Regions from separate parts of the Hydrogenophaga sp. L310 genome, predicted to be linked through region 1. Evidence: predicted binding sites of a transcription regulator. Region 1 holds the regulator's gene; each other region holds the start of a gene.
What was found. Region 1 encodes sigma-54, which starts transcription at its own class of promoters, with help from an activator protein. Its sites were predicted from a motif close to TGGCANGNAANCTGCTTT; they were not measured.
Positions count from the first base shown of each region.

Region 2: AC0GNO_RS05160 (CmpA/NrtA family ABC transporter substrate-binding protein) is a predicted target of sigma-54. The motif match lies at 1,336-1,353, and genes of this name have one in related genera.
Region 3: pqqA (pyrroloquinoline quinone precursor peptide PqqA) is a predicted target of sigma-54. The motif match lies at 4,129-4,146, and genes of this name have one in related genera.

Region 1 covers NZ_JBVPZA010000007.1:196,010-201,696, forward strand. The annotation lists gene argS (arginine--tRNA ligase) at 1-451, shown strand, start outside; gene AC0GNO_RS13910 (SPOR domain-containing protein) at 466-1,155, shown strand; gene AC0GNO_RS13915 (thiol:disulfide interchange protein DsbA/DsbL) at 1,221-1,859, shown strand; gene lptA (lipopolysaccharide transport periplasmic protein LptA) at 1,999-2,634, shown strand; gene lptB (LPS export ABC transporter ATP-binding protein) at 2,640-3,416, shown strand; gene rpoN (RNA polymerase factor sigma-54) at 3,610-5,259, shown strand; gene AC0GNO_RS13935 (THUMP domain-containing class I SAM-dependent RNA methyltransferase) at 5,256-5,687, shown strand, end outside.
Region 2 covers NZ_JBVPZA010000002.1:299,833-305,519, reverse strand. The annotation lists gene AC0GNO_RS05165 (nitrate- and nitrite sensing domain-containing protein) at 1-1,147, shown strand, start outside; gene AC0GNO_RS05160 (CmpA/NrtA family ABC transporter substrate-binding protein) at 1,512-2,789, shown strand; gene ntrB (nitrate ABC transporter permease) at 2,920-3,855, shown strand; gene AC0GNO_RS05150 (ABC transporter ATP-binding protein) at 3,852-4,664, shown strand; gene AC0GNO_RS05145 (MFS transporter) at 4,978-5,687, shown strand, end outside.
Region 3 covers NZ_JBVPZA010000024.1:25,016-30,702, reverse strand. The annotation lists gene AC0GNO_RS22720 (sigma-54-dependent Fis family transcriptional regulator) at 1-1,879, shown strand, start outside; gene AC0GNO_RS22715 (MBL fold metallo-hydrolase) at 1,980-2,993, opposite strand; gene AC0GNO_RS22710 (alpha/beta fold hydrolase) at 3,032-4,027, opposite strand; gene pqqA (pyrroloquinoline quinone precursor peptide PqqA) at 4,229-4,303, shown strand; gene pqqB (pyrroloquinoline quinone biosynthesis protein PqqB) at 4,554-5,471, shown strand; gene pqqC (pyrroloquinoline-quinone synthase PqqC) at 5,597-5,687, shown strand, end outside.

The DNA.
Region 1 (5,687 bases):
GCGTTTCTTCCTGCTCAGCCGCAAGCCCGACACCGAATACACCTTCGACGTCGATCTGGCGGTCCAGAAGAACAACGACAACCCGGTCTACTACGTGCAGTACGCCCATGCGCGCATCTGTTCGGTGCTGGCTTCCTGGGGCGGCGATCCGGCCACGCTGGGCGGCGTGGACCTCTCGGCGCTGGACAGCCCGGCCGCGCAGGCGCTGATGCTGCTGCTGGCCAGGTACCCCGCCATGCTGGCCGACGCTGCGCGCGACTTCGCGCCGCACGACGTCACCTTCTACCTGCGTGAACTGGCCGCCAGCTACCACAGCTACTACGATGCCGAGCGCATCCTGGTGGACGACGAGGCGGTGAAACTGGCCCGCCTGGCGCTGGTGAAAGCCACGGCGCAGGTGTTGCACAATGGCCTCGCGGTGCTGGGCGTGAGCGCCCCGCAAAAGATGTGAAGCGGAAACCCCCTATGAAACAACAGACATTGCAGGCACACAAACAGCACGGCAGCACCATCGTGGGCTTCGTGGTGGGCCTGCTCGTGGGGCTGGGCATTGCGCTGTCGGTGGCGGTGTACGTCACGCGCGTACCGGTGCCCTTTGTCGACCGGGGCGTGTCGCGCAAACCGGCGCAGGATGTGGAGGAGGCCGAGCGCAACCAAGGCTGGAACCCCAATGCCGGTCTGGCCGGCAGCCCGGCCACCCTGCCACCACCGGTTGTGAGCCCGGAGCCGGCGCCCGCTTCAGCCGTGGCTGAACCGGCAGACAGTCCCGCCGCAACGACCACCGAGCCGGCCGCCGACAAGACCGCCGCCCGGCAACCAGAGCCGACGCAGGCCGATCCCCTGGGCGACCTGATGCGGGCGCGCACCGGCGCGGTCAAGGGGGCCGAACCGTCGGACAGTGCGTCGGTGCCGGCCGATCCTTTCACTTACTTCGTGCAGGCGGGCGCGTTCCGCGCGCCCGAAGAAGCCGAAGCCCAGCGCGCCCGACTCGCCATGCTGGGCATGGCGGCCGACATCAGCGAACGGGAGCAGTCCGGGCGCCCCGTTTTCCGGGTGCGCGTCGGACCATTCAGCCAGAAAGCCATGGCCGACGCCACGCTGGAACAACTCGAAGTCAACGGGGTGGATGCCGCCCTGGTGCGCGTTCAGCGCTGAACCCATCCCGGAACTTTTCCCATGGCCTGTGAAACCAAGCAGGTCAACACAAGGAGTTTGATTCGATGCAACGCCGCGATCTATCCCGTTCTCTGCTGGCTGCCGGTGCCCTCGCTGCCAGTGGCCTGGGGCTCAGCCCCGCCTGGGCGCAGCGCGTCGGGTTCCAGGAGGGCAAGGACTTTGTCCGACTGAGCAAGCCGGTGCCGGTCAGCACGCCACCGGGGCAGGTGGAAGTGGTGGAGTTTTTTGCCTACTCCTGCATCCACTGTCACCATTTCGAGCCGCTGCTCGACGCCTGGATCAAGAAGCTGCCCGCCGATGTGAAGGTGCGCCGCGTGCCGGTGGCCTTCAACACGGCTTTTGTGCCCATGCAGCGCCTGTATTTCGCGCTGGAATCCATGGGCCTGGTCGATGCCCTGCACCAGAAGGTGTTCAAGGCTTTTCACGAAGAGCGCTTGCCGCTGACCACGGCGCCGGCCATCACCGCCTGGGTGGAGAAGCAGGGTGTTGACCGTGAAAAATTCACCGGTTTCTTCAACGGCAGTGCCATCAAGATGGCCGAGGCCGCCATCGGGCTGCAGAACGCTTATGACGTTGAAGGCACACCAGCGCTGGGTGTGGCGGGCCGTTTTTACATCGGTGGGCAGGGTCCGCGCACGATGCTGATTGCCGATTCACTCATTGCTGAAGCACGCAAAACCTGATCCCGGGTTCCCCGTGCCGCGAGCAAGACCCGCTGCAGGCGGGTCTTGTGCTTTTCGGGTCGGTTCATTGAGCGCTGGACGCCGACAAGTGGCCTTTGCACCGTTACAATGAATGCAAGATTTGTGCCCTATTAAAGCCATGCCCACACACCACCTTCCCCCCCCATGGATCCGCAGTCTCTTTGTCACGATGGCCGGTCTGGTGCTGGCAGGCGCGGCCCAGGCGGAGCTGGCCGACAAAGACAAGCCCATGAACATCGAGGCGGACTCGCTGCGCTACGAAGACACGCGGCAGACCAGCGTCTTCACCGGCAATGTCCTGATCACCAAGGGCACCATCGTCATGCGGGGCAGCAAGATGGACGTGCGCCAGGATCCGCAGGGCAACCAGTTTGGCGTGGTGACCGGCACGGCGGCAGCGCCTGGTTTCTTCCGCCAGAAGCGCGAAGGTCTGGACGAGTGGATCGAAGGCGAGGGTGAGCGCATCGAATACGACAGCAAGGCCCAGACCGTGGTGTTCACCGGCAGCGCCGTCTTGCGCCGCTACCGCGGCACCCAGCTGAACGACGAAAGTGTGGGCAACCAGATCACCTACAACAGCCTGACCGAGGTGTTCACCGTCAAGGGTGGACCCGCCAACCGCACGGCCGCCAACCCCTCGGGTCGCGTGCGTGCCATGCTCACGCCCATTCCCGATGCGGCGTCCCCGGCACCCGCCCCGACCGATCCTGCCAAGCTGCGACCCAGCACCGATCTCAACGAGAAGCAGAAGTGACGACCATGCTCATGGCCAGCACGCCTCAGGCGATGGCGGTGCGCAGCAGTCTGGAAGTCCGGGGTCTGAAGAAATCCTATGGCACCCGCACGGTGGTCAAGGATGTCTCGCTCAAGGTCGACAAAGGTGAAGTGGTCGGCCTGCTGGGCCCGAACGGCGCCGGCAAGACCACCTCGTTCTACATGATCGTGGGCCTGCTGCGTGCCGATGGCGGGCAGATCCTGCTCGACGGCCAGCGCATCGAAGGCTTGCCGATCCACCGCCGTGCCCGGCTGGGCCTGGGTTACCTGCCACAAGAGGCCTCGATCTTCCGCAAACTCACGGTGGCGCAGAACGTGCGCGCCGTTCTGGAGCTGCAGCACGATGTGGATGGCAAACCCCTGACCGAAGCAGAAATCGGCAGCCGCCTCGATGAACTGCTCAAGGACCTGCGGGTGGACCATCTGCGCGATTCGCCGGCGCCCGCCCTTTCCGGGGGCGAGCGGCGCCGGGTGGAAATCGCCCGGGCCCTGGCCACGCGCCCGCGCTTCATCCTGCTGGACGAACCCTTTGCCGGCATCGACCCGATTGCGGTTCTGGAGATCCAGCACATCATCGGTTTTCTGAAGTCCAGGGGCATCGGTGTGCTGATCACCGATCACAACGTGCGCGAAACCCTGGGCATCTGCGACCACGCCTACATCATCAGCGACGGCCATGTTCTGGCCAGCGGTCCCACCGCAGAGATCGTGGAAAACGCCGAAGTACGCCGTGTGTACCTGGGCGAGAACTTCCGCATGTGAACATGACCGCCACGCTCGTCATTGCATGTACTTCGCGGCCCCCCGAGGGGGTTGATTCGCCTTGGGGCGGCCCGGCGGCGTCTTGTGGCCCCCACGCCTTGCCGCTGCGCGGCGCGCTGCCCCCCAAGGGGGTTGATTCGCCTTGGGGCGGCCCGGCGGCGAATCTCCGTTTCCCACTGCTGTACGCCCAGGCATGAAGCAAGGCCTCTCCCTGCGTGTATCGCAGCACCTGGCGCTCACGCCCCAGTTGCAGCAATCGATCCGCCTGCTGCAACTCTCCACGCTGGAAATGGCGCAGGAGGTCGAGCAGATGCTCGACGAAAACCCGTTTCTGGAGCGCACGGAAGAGATCGCCGAGCGCGAGGCTTTCGGTCTGGAGCAGGTCGATGCGCCGGTGAGCGCCGGCGAACAGATCGCCGATGCCGCGCTGCCGGTGGCCGACGCCGTGGCCGCCCCCGCCGAATTTGACGGCCCGCTGCCTGACCGCGTCAGCAGCACGTCCGACGCGCCCGCCGACAGCGGCTCAGGCGACGAGATCGAAAGCCGGCTCGACGGGGCCACCCCGGTGGAAGAAAGCTGGGAAGGCGACGGCACGGTCGAGATGGCGCCTGACGACAGCGAATGGGGCGGCGACGCACCGGCGCGCAACAGCGGCTCCGGTGGCGACGACGAAACCGCCAGCGCAGCCGACCTGGCCCGCAGTCCCGTCAGCCTCCAGGACCACCTGCACGAGCAGGCCCGCTGCCTGCGGCTGAGCGACGAGGACGCGGCGGCGCTGTATTTCCTCATCGAATCGCTCAACGACGATGCCTACCTCGAAGACGACATGGCCGAGCTCGCCCTGGACTTCTGGCGGCTCATGCACGGCCGCGAGGCCACCTCGCCTGCCATCGAAGAGCTGGAGGCCGTCGAAGCGCAGCTGCGCATGGCCCTGGGCTGGCTGCAGCACATGGAGCCCACCGGCGTGGGTGCGCGCAACCTCGGCGAATGCCTGCGCCTGCAGATCGAAGAGCTGCGCAACACCCCCGAAGCGCGCGCGGCGCTGGCCATCTGCAACCAGTCGATGGAGCTGGTGGCCAAACGCGACATCAAGCGTCTGTGCGCCCTGTGCGGCATCGACGACGAAACGGCGCGCGCCGCGCTGGGTGTCATCGCGCGGCTTGAACCCAAACCCGGGCGCCGTTTCATCGATGTGGAGCGCAACGTGGTCGTGCCCGACGTCATCGTCACACGCGCCGGCCGGGGCTTCAAGGTCATCCTGAATCCCGACGTGATGCCGCGCCTGCGCGTGCACGACGTGTACGCCAACGCCATGCGGCAAAACCGCGGCGGTCGCGACAACGGCGGCGAAGCCGGCCACGCCGCCATGCAGCAGCGCCTGCAGGAAGCGCGCTGGTTCATCAAGAACATCCAGCAGCGTTTCGACACCATCCTGCGCGTATCGAGTGCCATCGTCGAGCGCCAGCGCAACTTCTTCATGCACGGCGAACTCGCCATGCGCCCGCTGGTGCTGCGCGAGATCGCCGACGAGCTGGGCCTGCACGAGTCCACCATCAGCCGCGTGACCACCGCCAAGTACATGGCCACGCCGTTCGGCACCTACGAGCTCAAGTACTTCTTCGGCTCTTCGCTCGGCACCGAAACCGGCGGCAACGCGTCGAGCACCGCGGTGCGCGCCCTGCTCAAACAGTTCATCGCCTCCGAAGAGCCCAAGAAACCGCTGTCCGACAACCAGCTCTCCGACCTGCTCAAGGAGCAGGGCATCGAGTGCGCGCGCCGCACCGTGGCCAAGTACCGCGAGGCACTTCGCATCGCACCGGCCAACCTTAGAAAAAGCCTGTGAATCAATTGAAGTTGTTTCTCCCCTGTGCGGCCGGCGTGGAGGACATGCTCGCCGACGAGGTGCAGCGCATCACCAACGAACCGCTGGCCTTCAAGGCCCGCGGCGGTGTGGGCATCAAGGCCTCGTGGCGCGACGCCATGCGCCTGAACCTGTACAGCCGCCTGAGCCAGCGCGTGCTGGTGCAGCTCTGGCACGGTGGTTACCGCGGCGAGCAGGACCTGTACAACGCAGCCAGCGAGATCGCCTGGGAAATCTGGTTCACGCCGCAGCAGACCATCAAGGTCGAGATCACCGCGCAGCACAGCCCGCTGACCAGCCTCAACTTCGCCGCACTGAAGATCAAGGACGCGATCTGTGATCGCTTCCGCGACAAGCGCGGCGAACGCCCCAGCGTGGACACCACCTGGCCCGACGTGCGCATCTACGCC
Region 2 (5,687 bases), on a different contig from region 1:
GCGCGGCCTGTCCAACCTGTTCCTCGGCTCACAGGGCACCCGCTTTGCCGAACCACGCCAGCAGCAGATCGCCGAATGCCGGGCCACCGAAGCCGAGCTGCGCTGCTGCTTTGACAGCCTCGACACCCAGGCCGCCCACCTCGGCCACGGCGCGCGCCTGTTCAGCCGCATCGCCTACGTGCTGCACGGGCTCGACGCCCTGCCCGCCCTGCGCGAGCGCATCGACACCCAGGCCTGGACGGCGCGCGAAACCACCGAAGCCTACGTGCGCCTGATCGCCGGCCTGATCGCGGTGGTGTTCGAGGCAGCCGACAGCGCCAGCGACCCCGCCATCTCGCGCCATCTGGTGGCGCTGTTCAACTTCATGCAGGGCAAGGAGTTCGCCGGCCAGGAGCGCGCTGCCGGCTCGGCCTTGTATGCCAGCGGCCGTGCCGACAGCGCCGGGCAGCAGCGCCTGCTGCACCTGATCGACTCGCAGGAGCGTTGCCTGCAGGTGTTCAAGGAATTCGCCAGCGACGAACTCGCCACGCTCTGGGCCACCGCCGACCAGGACACCGTGGCCGCCCGGGCCGAACTCGAGCGCATGCGCCGCGTGCTCTGCACCGCCGCCGACGGCAGCCCGCTCGACGCCAACCAGAGCCAGCCCTGGTTCAACTGCTGCAGCCTGCGCATGGACCGCATGAAGACGGTCGAGGACCGGCTCGCCGACAGCCTGCAGCGCCTGTGCGAGCACAAGACCCAGGCCGCCCTGGCCGAGCTGAAGGCCTTCGAGGGCATCCACCCGGCCGCCGTGCAACCCGAAGACGCGCTCTCGTTCTTCCACGACCCGGTGCCCGACCACGTGAGCGGCCCCGGCCCGGCGCAGGGCTATGGCGTGCAGCTCGACCGCTCGATCCTCGATCTGGTGCAGGACCAGTCGCGCCGCCTGCAGGCCGTCAGCGACGAGCTCGACACCGTGCGCGCCAGCCTCAACGAACGCAAGCTGGTCGAACGCGCCAAGGGCCTGCTGATGGCACACCGCAACCTGAGCGAGGCCGAGGCCCACAAGACCCTGCGCCAGATGGCCATGAACCAGAACCGCCGCCTCATCGACGTGGCCGAAGCGGTGCTGTCCATGGCCGAGGTGCTGCCCGATCGGCGGCGCTGAGCCACACGCCGTGCTGCAGCGCACAAAACCCGTGCCGCACCCCGCCGGTGCACCAAGCTGAGGCCCCCAACGCACCGGAATTTCACCGCGCTGGCGGCCGATCCGACACCAGCCACGTGCCCTGAAAAGCCATTTTGTCCTTGAATAACAAGCTTCTTCGGGTTCCGACACGGTAGATGCCTTTCATCTGGCACGGTCCCTGCTTGATAAAACGCAAAGGGTGAGCGCCAATGGCGGCGCGATCCCGAAGTCTCCCGAGACACACAGGACAACGGCGTCCATTTCAAGCCCGCACCAAGCTGGGCTGGAAATGGGCGCCGTTTTGTTTTTGGCCACCGCTTTTTTCATCAGCAAGGAGTTGGACATGACCGCCAGCAGCACCACCCCCACCGTGGCGACCGTGCCCGGGACACCGGCACAGGCCTCGCGCCGCGACTTCATCAAGAAGGGTGCGGCCACCGCCACCTTCTTCTCCACCCTGGGCCACAGCGGCGTCTGGGCCGCCGGCTCCGACGCCCCGGAGAAGACCGAGGTCAAGATCGGTTTCATTCCCCTGACCGACTGCGCCAGCGTGGTGATGGCTTCGGTGCTGGGCTTCGACAAGAAGTACGGCGTGAAGATCATCCCCAGCAAGGAAGCCAGCTGGGCCGGCGTGCGCGACAAGCTGGTCAACGGCGAGCTCGACTTCGCCCACGTGCTCTACGGCCTGGTCTACGGCGTGCACATGGGCACCGCCGGCCCCAAGAAAGACATGGCCGTGCTGATGAGCCTGAACAACAACGGCCAGGCCATCACGCTGAGCAAAGCACTGGCCGACAAGGGCGCCGTGGACGGCCCGTCGCTGGCCAAGTTCATGGCCGCCAACAAGCGCGACTACACCTTTGCCGGCACCTTCCCCACCGGCACGCACGCCATGTGGATGCACTACTGGCTGGCCGCCGCGGGCATCAACCCGATCTCGGGCGCCCGCCTGATCACCGTGCCTCCGCCGCAGATGGTGGCCAACATGCGCATCGGCAACATGGACGGCTTCTGCGTCGGCGAGCCCTGGAACCACCGCGCCATCATGGACGGCGTGGGCGTGACCGCCAACACCACGCAGGACATCTGGCGCGACCACCCCGAGAAGGTGCTGGGCACCACGGCCGAGTTCACCCAAAAGTACCCCAACACCACGCGCGCCGTGATGATGGCCGTGCTCGAAGCCAGCCGCTGGATCGACGCCGGCCTGCAGAACAAGATGAAGATGGCCGAGACCGTGGCGCAGAAGTCCTACATCAACACCGGTGTGGACGCGATCAACCAGCGCATCCTGGGCCGCTACCAGAACGGCATGGGCAAGACCTGGGACGACCCCAACCACATGAAGTTTTTCAACGACGGCAAGGTCAACTTCCCCTACCTGTCCGACGGCATGTGGTTCCTCACGCAGCACAAGCGCTGGGGTCTGATCAAGAGCCACCCCGACTACCTCGGCATCGCCAAGCAGATCAACCAGATCGATCTGTACAAGTCGGTCGCCAGCGCCATGGGCATCAGCGTGCCCAAGGACCCGATGCGCAGCAGCAAGCTGATGGACGGCATCGTGTGGGACGGCAAGGACCCCGCGAAGTACGCCGATGGCTTCAGTATCAAGGCGTAACCCCCCGCGCCGGCCTTCGGCCGTCACCCCCCAAGGGGGGCAACGCTGGCGGCCCGGCAAAGCCGGTTCCGCGGCGTTCTTGGATTGAAATCATCTCGCTCGTTGCATTGCACTGAAAGGACCCATGACCATGGTTTCCGCCGTTTTTCATTCACCGCTGGAGGCCATCGCGCCGCCCGCCACGTCCCATGCCAGCCCCATTGGAAAAGCCATGAGCCCACCCAAGACCGAAGCCCCCGCTGCACCCGCCGCGGTCAGCGCCCGGCCATCGGCCGCGAGCCGCGATTTCCGCGGTTTCTGGATGGCGGTGTTGCCGCCCGTGCTGGGTCTGGCCTGCCTGGTGCTGGTCTGGCAACTGATCGCCAGCACCGGCAACACCGGCATCCCCAAACCCCTGGAAACGTGGGCGCAGGCCGTCACGGTGTTTTCTGACCCGTTCTACAGCAACGGCCCCAACGACCAGGGCGTGGGCTGGAACGTGCTGGCTTCGCTGCAGCGCGTGGCCATCGGCTTCGGTCTGGCCGCAGCGGTCGGCATTCCCGCCGGCTTCGCCATCGGGCGTTTCGAGTTTCTGAGCCGCATGTTCAACCCGCTCATCAGCCTGCTGCGCCCGGTCTCGCCGCTGGCCTGGCTGCCGATCGGCCTGCTGGTCTTCAAGGGCGCCGACCCGGCCGCCATCTGGACCATCTTCATCTGCTCCATCTGGCCCATGATCATCAACACCGCGGTGGGCGTGCAGCGCGTGCCGCAGGACTACATGAACGTCGCGCGCGTGCTCAACCTCAGCGAGTGGAAGATCTTCACCAAGATCCTGTTCCCCGCCGTGCTGCCCTACCTGCTGACCGGCGTGCGCCTGGCGGTGGGCACGGCCTGGCTGGTGATCGTCGCGGCCGAGATGCTGACCGGCGGCGTGGGCATCGGCTTCTGGGTCTGGGACGAGTGGAACAACCTCAACGTCTCCAGCATCATCATCGCGATCTTCGTCATCGGCATCGTCGGCCTGCTGCTCGAATTCGCCCTGATCAAACTCGCCACCCTGTTCACGTTCGAAGAGGTGAAGTCATGAGCAACAGCAACGAAGCCAAGTACATCGACATCCAGGGCGTCGAGCAGACCTTCAAGACCAAGAAGGGTCTCTTCCCCGCGCTCAAGGACATCAACCTCACGGTCGCCAAGGGCGAGTTCGTGGCGCTGATTGGCCACTCGGGTTGCGGCAAGTCCACCCTGCTCAACCTGATCGCCGGCCTGACCACGCCCACCAGCGGTGTGCTGCTCTGCGCGGACCGCGAGATCGCCGGCCCCGGCCCCGAGCGCGCGGTGGTGTTCCAGAACCACTCGCTGCTGCCCTGGCTCACCTGTTACGAGAACGTCTTCCTGGCGGTCGAGCGTGTGTTCAGCCGCACCGAAACCCGCATCCAGTTGAAGGTGCGCACCGACGCCGCGCTGGCCCTGGTGGGCCTGACCGCCGCTGCGCAGAAACGCCCCGGTGAAATCTCCGGCGGCATGAAACAACGCGTGGGCATTGCCCGGGCGCTGTCGATGGAACCCAAGGTGCTGCTGATGGACGAACCCTTCGGCGCGCTGGATGCACTGACCCGCGCCAAGCTGCAGGACGAACTGCTCGACATCGTGGCCCGCACGCACAGCACGGTGGTGATGGTCACGCACGACGTGGACGAAGCCGTGCTGCTGTCCGACAAGATCGTGATGTTGACCAACGGCCCCGCCGCCACCATCGGCGAGGTGCTGCACGTGGACCTGCCGCGCCCGCGCCACCGCGTGGCCCTGGCCGACGATCCGCGATACCAGCACCACAGAAAAGCGGTCATTGACTTCCTCTACACGCGTCAGGCGCACGTGGAAAAGGCGGCTTGAACTGGCACGCGGCCCGCGCCGCACCCAACCCAAAAAGGGGCATGCTTTGTGGCATGCCCCTTTTCTTTGCGCCGCCGGCTCCTCGCGACACAAGCTTGGTGCACAGCGGGCCATCCGCACCCCTTGAAACGCCCCTGAATCGGGCATGAAATCTGCTTGATACGAGCAAGGCTAACGAAGGCCTTTTCAGTTGCAGCAGACGGCCGGCTCCGGCCGCCTGGCGCACCCCAAACACCGCACCCGGCCGTCTGGCCCGGACGCTCTGCGGCCTGGGTTTCCATCCCCTCCCACCTCTCTCTCAAAGGTTCACGCCATGGCGGGTTTCCGTACGTTCCTGAAAAGCGGACACACACCGACGCTGTTTGCAGCGTTCTTCTACCTCACGTTCTCGTTCGTGATCTGGGTCATGAACGGCGCCATGGCGCCCTTCATCAGCGAAGAGTTCAACCTCACGCCGGCCCAGAAGGGCCTGCTGCTGTCCATCCCCATCGTCGCGGGCGCGATCATGCGGTTCCCGCTCGGCCTGCTCGCGCAGTACGTGGGCCGCAAGACCGCCACCCTGGTCGAGCTGGCGCTGATCTGCTTCACGATGGCGTACGGCTACTTCTTCGTGCAGAGCTACGACGACATGCTCAAGATGGCGCTGTTGCTGGGCGTGGCCGGCGCCAGCTTCGGCGTGGCCATGTCGCTGGGCTCGGGCTGGTACCCGCCCAAGTACAAAGGCCTGGCCATGGGCCTGGTGGGCGCGGGCAACGCCGGCACCGCCATCGCCGCGCTGCTGGCGCCGCCGCTGGCGCAGGCCTACGGCTGGCAGACGGTGTACGGCTTTGCGGCCATCGCCTCGGTCGTGCCCATGCTGGTGGTGGCCTTCATGGCCAAGGAACCGCCCGACCGCGATGAACACGCCAAAATCAAAGACCACCTGGCCTGCCTGCTGGAAAAAGACGGCTGGGTCTTCAGCCTGATCTACGTCGTCACCTTCGGCGGCTTCATCGGCATCACCACCTTCCTGCCCACCTTTTA
Region 3 (5,687 bases), on a different contig from region 1:
GCTGGACGAAAACCGCTTTCTCTTCCAGCACGCGGCGCCCGTGATGGAGACGCTGTACGACCAGATCGTCAACACCCACAGCATGGTGCTGCTGACCTCGTCGCGCGGCATGGTGCTGCACTCGCTGGGCGACACCGACTTTCTCGAAAAGGCCTCGCGCGTGGCACTCACGCCAGGCATGGACTGGTCGGAGCAGAACAAGGGCACCAACGCCATCGGCACTGCGCTCACCGAAGAAGAAGCGCTCACGGTGCACGGCAGCCAGCACTACCTGAACGCCAACAAGTTCCTTACCTGCTCCGCCGCACCCATCTTCGACCCGTATGGCCAGGTGATCGGGGCGCTCGATGTCACGGGCGACCACCGCAGCTTTCACCAGCACACGCTGGCGCTGGTGCGCATGTCGGCGCAGATGATCGAGAACCACATGTTCGCCGACATCTTCCCGAAGGCGATCCGCATCCACTTCCATACCCGCTCCGAGTTCCTGGGCACGCTGGTCGAAGGCATCGCGGTGTTCTCGCCCGAGGGGCGCTTCATCTCGGCCAACCGCAGCGGGCAGTTCCAGATCGGCCTGCCCTTCACCGCGCTCAAGGCCCACACCTTTTCTTCGCTGTTCGGCATCCCGATCTCGTCGCTGTTCGATCTCTTCAGCGGCACGCTGCCCAACCCCAAGCAGCTGGTGCTGCACAACGGTGTCTCGGTGTGGTGCCGCGTCAAGGTCAAGACGGCCCACCCCTGGTCGGCAACCCGGTCGGCGCAAGGCCAGGAGCCGCAGGACTTCACCGCAGCGGCGAGTCAGGGTGCGGCCGCGCAGGCCCCGGTCAAGACCCCCGGCAGGAAGATGCAGCTCTCGTCACTGCAGTACCTGGACACAGGCGACCCGCAGGTGTCCTCGGTCATCCACAAGCTGCGCATGGTGTCGGGCAAGGACATCCCGGTCATGATCCTGGGCGAAACCGGCACCGGAAAAGACTTGCTGGCGCAGGCCATCCACGGCGACTCCAACCGTGCCGGGCAGCCCTTCGTGTCGGTGAACTGCGCCTCGATTCCCGAGACGCTGATCGAGTCCGAGCTGTTCGGCTACGAAGAAGGCGCCTTCACCGGCGCGCGCAAGAAGGGCGCCATCGGCAAGATCCTGCAAGCCAACGGCGGCACGCTGTTCCTCGACGAAATCGGCGACATGCCCAAACACCTGCAGGCGCGGCTGCTGCGCGTGCTGCAGGAGCGCCGTGTCAGCCCGCTGGGTGCGGGCAAGGAAGTGGACGTGGACGTGGCCGTGGTCTGCGCCACGCACAAGAACATCAAGGACATGATCGCGCGCGGCGATTTCCGCGAAGACCTCTACTACCGGCTCAACGGCCTGGTGGTGCGCCTGCCGGCGCTGCGCGAGCGTTCCGACTTCGAGCTGGTCGTGCGAAAGATCCTCAAGGCCCTGTGCGAGAACGGCGAACAGGTCGGCATCTCGCCCGAGGTCATGAACATCTTCAGGCGCTACCACTGGCCGGGCAACTTCCGCCAGTTGCACAACCTGTTGCGCACCGCCGTGGTCATGGTGGGCTGCCAGGGCATGATCGAACTCAGCCACCTGCCCGACGACTTCATGGAAGAGCTGGAGCACGGCCTGCCCAACCCGATCACGCCGCGCCTGATGGGAGCGATCGGCACGGCCCAGCCGCTGCCCGACGAGCCCAACACCGCCCCCATGCCCGAACCCGCGGTGCCCGAAGGCACGCGCCTGGAAGACGTGGCCCTGAGCGCCATGGCGCAGATGCTGCGGCTGCACAAGGGCAACGTGTCGGCCGCGGCCAAGGCGCTGGGCGTTTCGCGCAACACGATCTACCGCAAGAAGGACCTGCTCCCACCAGGCACTTTGTAACCCCCCGCGCCGCCTTCGGCGTCACCCCCCAGGGGGCGATGCGAGTGGCCCGGCAAAGCCGGTTCCACCGCATCCTGGGATGGAGGCACTGTGCTCCGAGCTATTTGGGTGGCGTCGCGCCCTGTTCCATCCACACTGGTTCCAGCTCGCGCCAGGCGCGTTGCAGGTTGAAGCCGTGGCGCTCGCTGTAGCCGGCCCAGTCGCGGTAGGCCGGTAGATCGCCCCAGGCGGTTTCCTGCGGCTGGTGGCCCTCGTCCATGGCTTGCAGAACGCGCGCTCGCAGCGCCGCCAGGTAGCCTTGTGTGGCCGCCAGCGCCGGGGGTGGATCGCCCGCCACTGGCTCGCGCGACCACACCGTGCCCAGCACCTGCTGTGGCCGCAACGCCTGCAGCCGCTCCAGCGCCGCGAGCCAGCCGTCCACACTGCCCTGCGCGAGTTCGGGTACACGCCCGTCGTACACCAGGCCGCCCGCCCACAGCACGCGGTGGCGGGCGTTCCAGAGCACCAGGTCACCCTCGGTGTGGCCGGGCTCGATGGCCATCACCCGCAGGCTCAGCGCGCCCACTTGCAGCCGCTCGCCCACCGCGAGCACGCGGCTGGGCAGCACGATCTGCGTGCCCGCCAGCGCCTCCGAACCGGCGCGGGTGGTCAGGCTCGCCAGGCAGTCCGGGCAGCGCTGCTGCATGCCGCTGCGCGTGGCGGCGCTGGCCAGGATCTCCAGCTGGCCGGCGTCCAGCAGGTCGGCAAAGGCCGAGTTGGCCATCACGTTTTCGGCGTGGGCGTGGGTGTTCACCAGCCAGCGCACCTGCGCCTTGAAACGGCAGGCGAGTGACGCGCGCACGCGATGACCGTGGCGGTGGCTCGGGCCGGGGTCGATCACCAGCGCCTCACCGCGGCTGACCAACACGCTGGTGGGCAGCACATGGCCAGCGTTGGCGGGTGCCACCTCGCCGTTCTCCGCCGCGGGCCAGACCCAGATGCCCGGCGCCACAGCTTGCCAGGGCACGGCATTCACCACCTTGCAATCCACCGGTGGGCCGACCGCGAGTGCGGGCACAACAAAGCCGCCGAAGCACAGCAGCGCGATCAGCCAGCGGCGCAGCACGGTGCTCATCGCAGGGCCTGCGTGCGTTGCCCGGTACCTGAGCGTTTTCATCCGAGTCGCCTCACCACCGCGCGCAAGGCCGCGAGCATGCCCGGCTCGGCGCCCAGGTGGCCGCTCAGGGGCTCGGTCAGCGTGACCTGCTGTGGCGCCAGGCGCCGGCCCAGCGCGGCCCAGACGCGGCTGTTGGCGGGCGGGCAGACGGCGTCGCAGGCGCCGTGCACCCAGTCCACCGGCACGCCCTGGCGCGCCAGGCCCAGCACGGCGTCATCGAGCGCGCCGGGCCGCACAAAGCCGCGGTGCTGCAGGTAGTGCGCCTGGATGCGGAATTTGTGCAGCGCCGCCCGATCCGGCGGCTGCGCGGTGTGGCGGTGTCGGCTGGCCTGTGCCTTCCGTTGCCGGCGCCGCAACGCGGCCCAGTCGCGCCGGATCGCGGCGGCCTGGGCAGCCGTTGCCTGCGTCACCGCCCGCCGCAGCGCGCGGCGCATGCCGTTCGAAACGCAGGCCGTCTCCAGCAAGGCCCAGCGCCGCGACACGCGCAGGCCTGCAACACCGGGTGTTCCACTTTGAAGCAGTTGTCTCAGCCGGGCCAGCACCGCGGACAGTGACACACCCGGCGCGGCGGGCCAGGCGGCCTCGCGGCCGAGGGCTTGTAGCACCCGGCGTGACGGCTGCAACAGCCCGCCCACCTCGCGCCGGCTGAGCGCAAACGCACCGCGCAACACCAGGCGCTGCACCCGCTGCGGGTGTGCTCGTGCATAGGCCAGCGCCACCACGGTGCCCCACGAACCCGCCAGCAGCGACCAGCGTTGAATGCCCAGATGTTGCCGCAACAACTCCATGTCGGCCACCAGCGCGTGGGTGGTGCTGGCCGCGGTTTTCCCTCTGGGGCGGCTCGCTCCGCAGCCGCGCTGGTCGGGCGCGATCGCCCACTGGCGCGACAGGTCCAGCGGCGCGAGCATGCCCGGCTGGCAACTGCTGCCGGGGCCACCGTGCACCAGCAGCCAGGGCTCGCCATCTGGGTTGCCCACGGTGCGAAATGCCATGCGGTGTCCGCGTCCAACAGACAGGTAGGCCGGCGACGGCCAGGCGCTGCGCCGACGCGCGGAAAGCGCCGCCTCAGGGGTATCCCTAGGTTGGTCTTTCGTGGCATCGATATTGCTGTTCATGGGGTGCAACTTGAGGTGCAGTGGTGCTGACAAGTTAGCAGACATGTTTCATGCCAACCCACCTACCGGAGACAGACTATGCAATGGACCACCCCCGCCTTCACCGACCTGCGTTTCGGTTTTGAAATCACGATGTACATCGCCAACCGCTGAAACGCGGCGGCTCTAAGAGGCTGAGCACCCTTTGCTCATACCCGCTCACCTCACCAGAACGCACCCGCTCGGCGTTGCAAATGCGCGCCGTAGCTCAAGCTACGGCTGTGCTTTGCGCCTTGATCGGGCACGTTTTGGCGCGTTGCTCGGGCACGCCCAAAGGACGCTCAGCCTCTGACCCGAAAGCGCACGGCCCCACCTCCGTGCGCTTTTTTCTTCACCCCACCCCCAACGACCAACAGGCTCGACCATGCGCATCCGGGTTCTCGGCTCATCGGCCGGCGGAGGCTTCCCGCAATGGAACTGCAACTGCCCCAACTGCGACGGCTTTCGCCGTGGCACGCTCAAGGCGCATGCGCGCACACAGTCGTCCATCGCCATCAGCGCCGACGGCAGCGACTGGCTGCTGGTCAACGCCTCGCCCGACATCCTGACCCAGATCCGGGAAGCGCCCGAGCTGCAGCCGGCCCGCTCCATCCGCGACAGCGGCATCGCCGCTGTGCTGCTGATGGACGCGCAGATCGACCACGTCACCGGCCTGCTGATGCTGCGCGAACGCCAGACACCGCTGCCCCTGCTCGCCACGCCCGAGGTGTTCTCCGACATCTCCAGCGGCTTCCCGATCACCGGCATCCTGTCGCACTACTGCGGCGTGCAACGCCAGGAGCTGCCCATCGACGGCAGCACGGTGAACGTGCCCGGCCTGCCAGGTCTGCAGGTGCAGACCGTGTCGCTCTCGTCCAAGCCACCGCCGTATTCACCGTTCCGCGGCAACCCGCGCCCCGGTGACAACATCGGCCTGCTGATCACCAACCCCGCCACCGGGCAGCGCGCGTTCTACGCGCCGGGCCTGGCGGAGGTCACGCCCGCGCTGATCGAGCTCATGAGCGGCTGCGCCGTGGTGCTGATCGACGGCACCTTCTGGACCCACGACGAAATGCAGCGCCTGGGCCTCTCGGCCAAGGCCGCGCTCGACATGGGCCACCTGCCGCAGAGCGGCCCGGGCGGCATGATTGAACAGCTCGACCGCCTGCCCGCCGGCACCCGCAAGATCCTCATCCACATCAACAACACCAACCCCATGCTGGTGGAAGACTCCGACGAACGCGCCGAACTCACCGCGCACGGCATCGAGGTGGCTTTTGACGGCATGAGCATTGACCTATGACCCCCTGCGCCGCTTCGCGTCTTCCCCCTCCAGGGGGACCACACCAGTGGCCCGGCAAAGCCGGTTCCACGGTGTGCGCTGGGCAAGGCATCGCTTGATCAACCCGTTTGCATAGAAATCTGATCATGGAAATCGCTCAAGCCATCCGCAATCACAGCCACCTGCCCGCCTGGAGCCCTGATGCGTTCGAGGCCCAGCTGCGCGACAAGGGCCGCA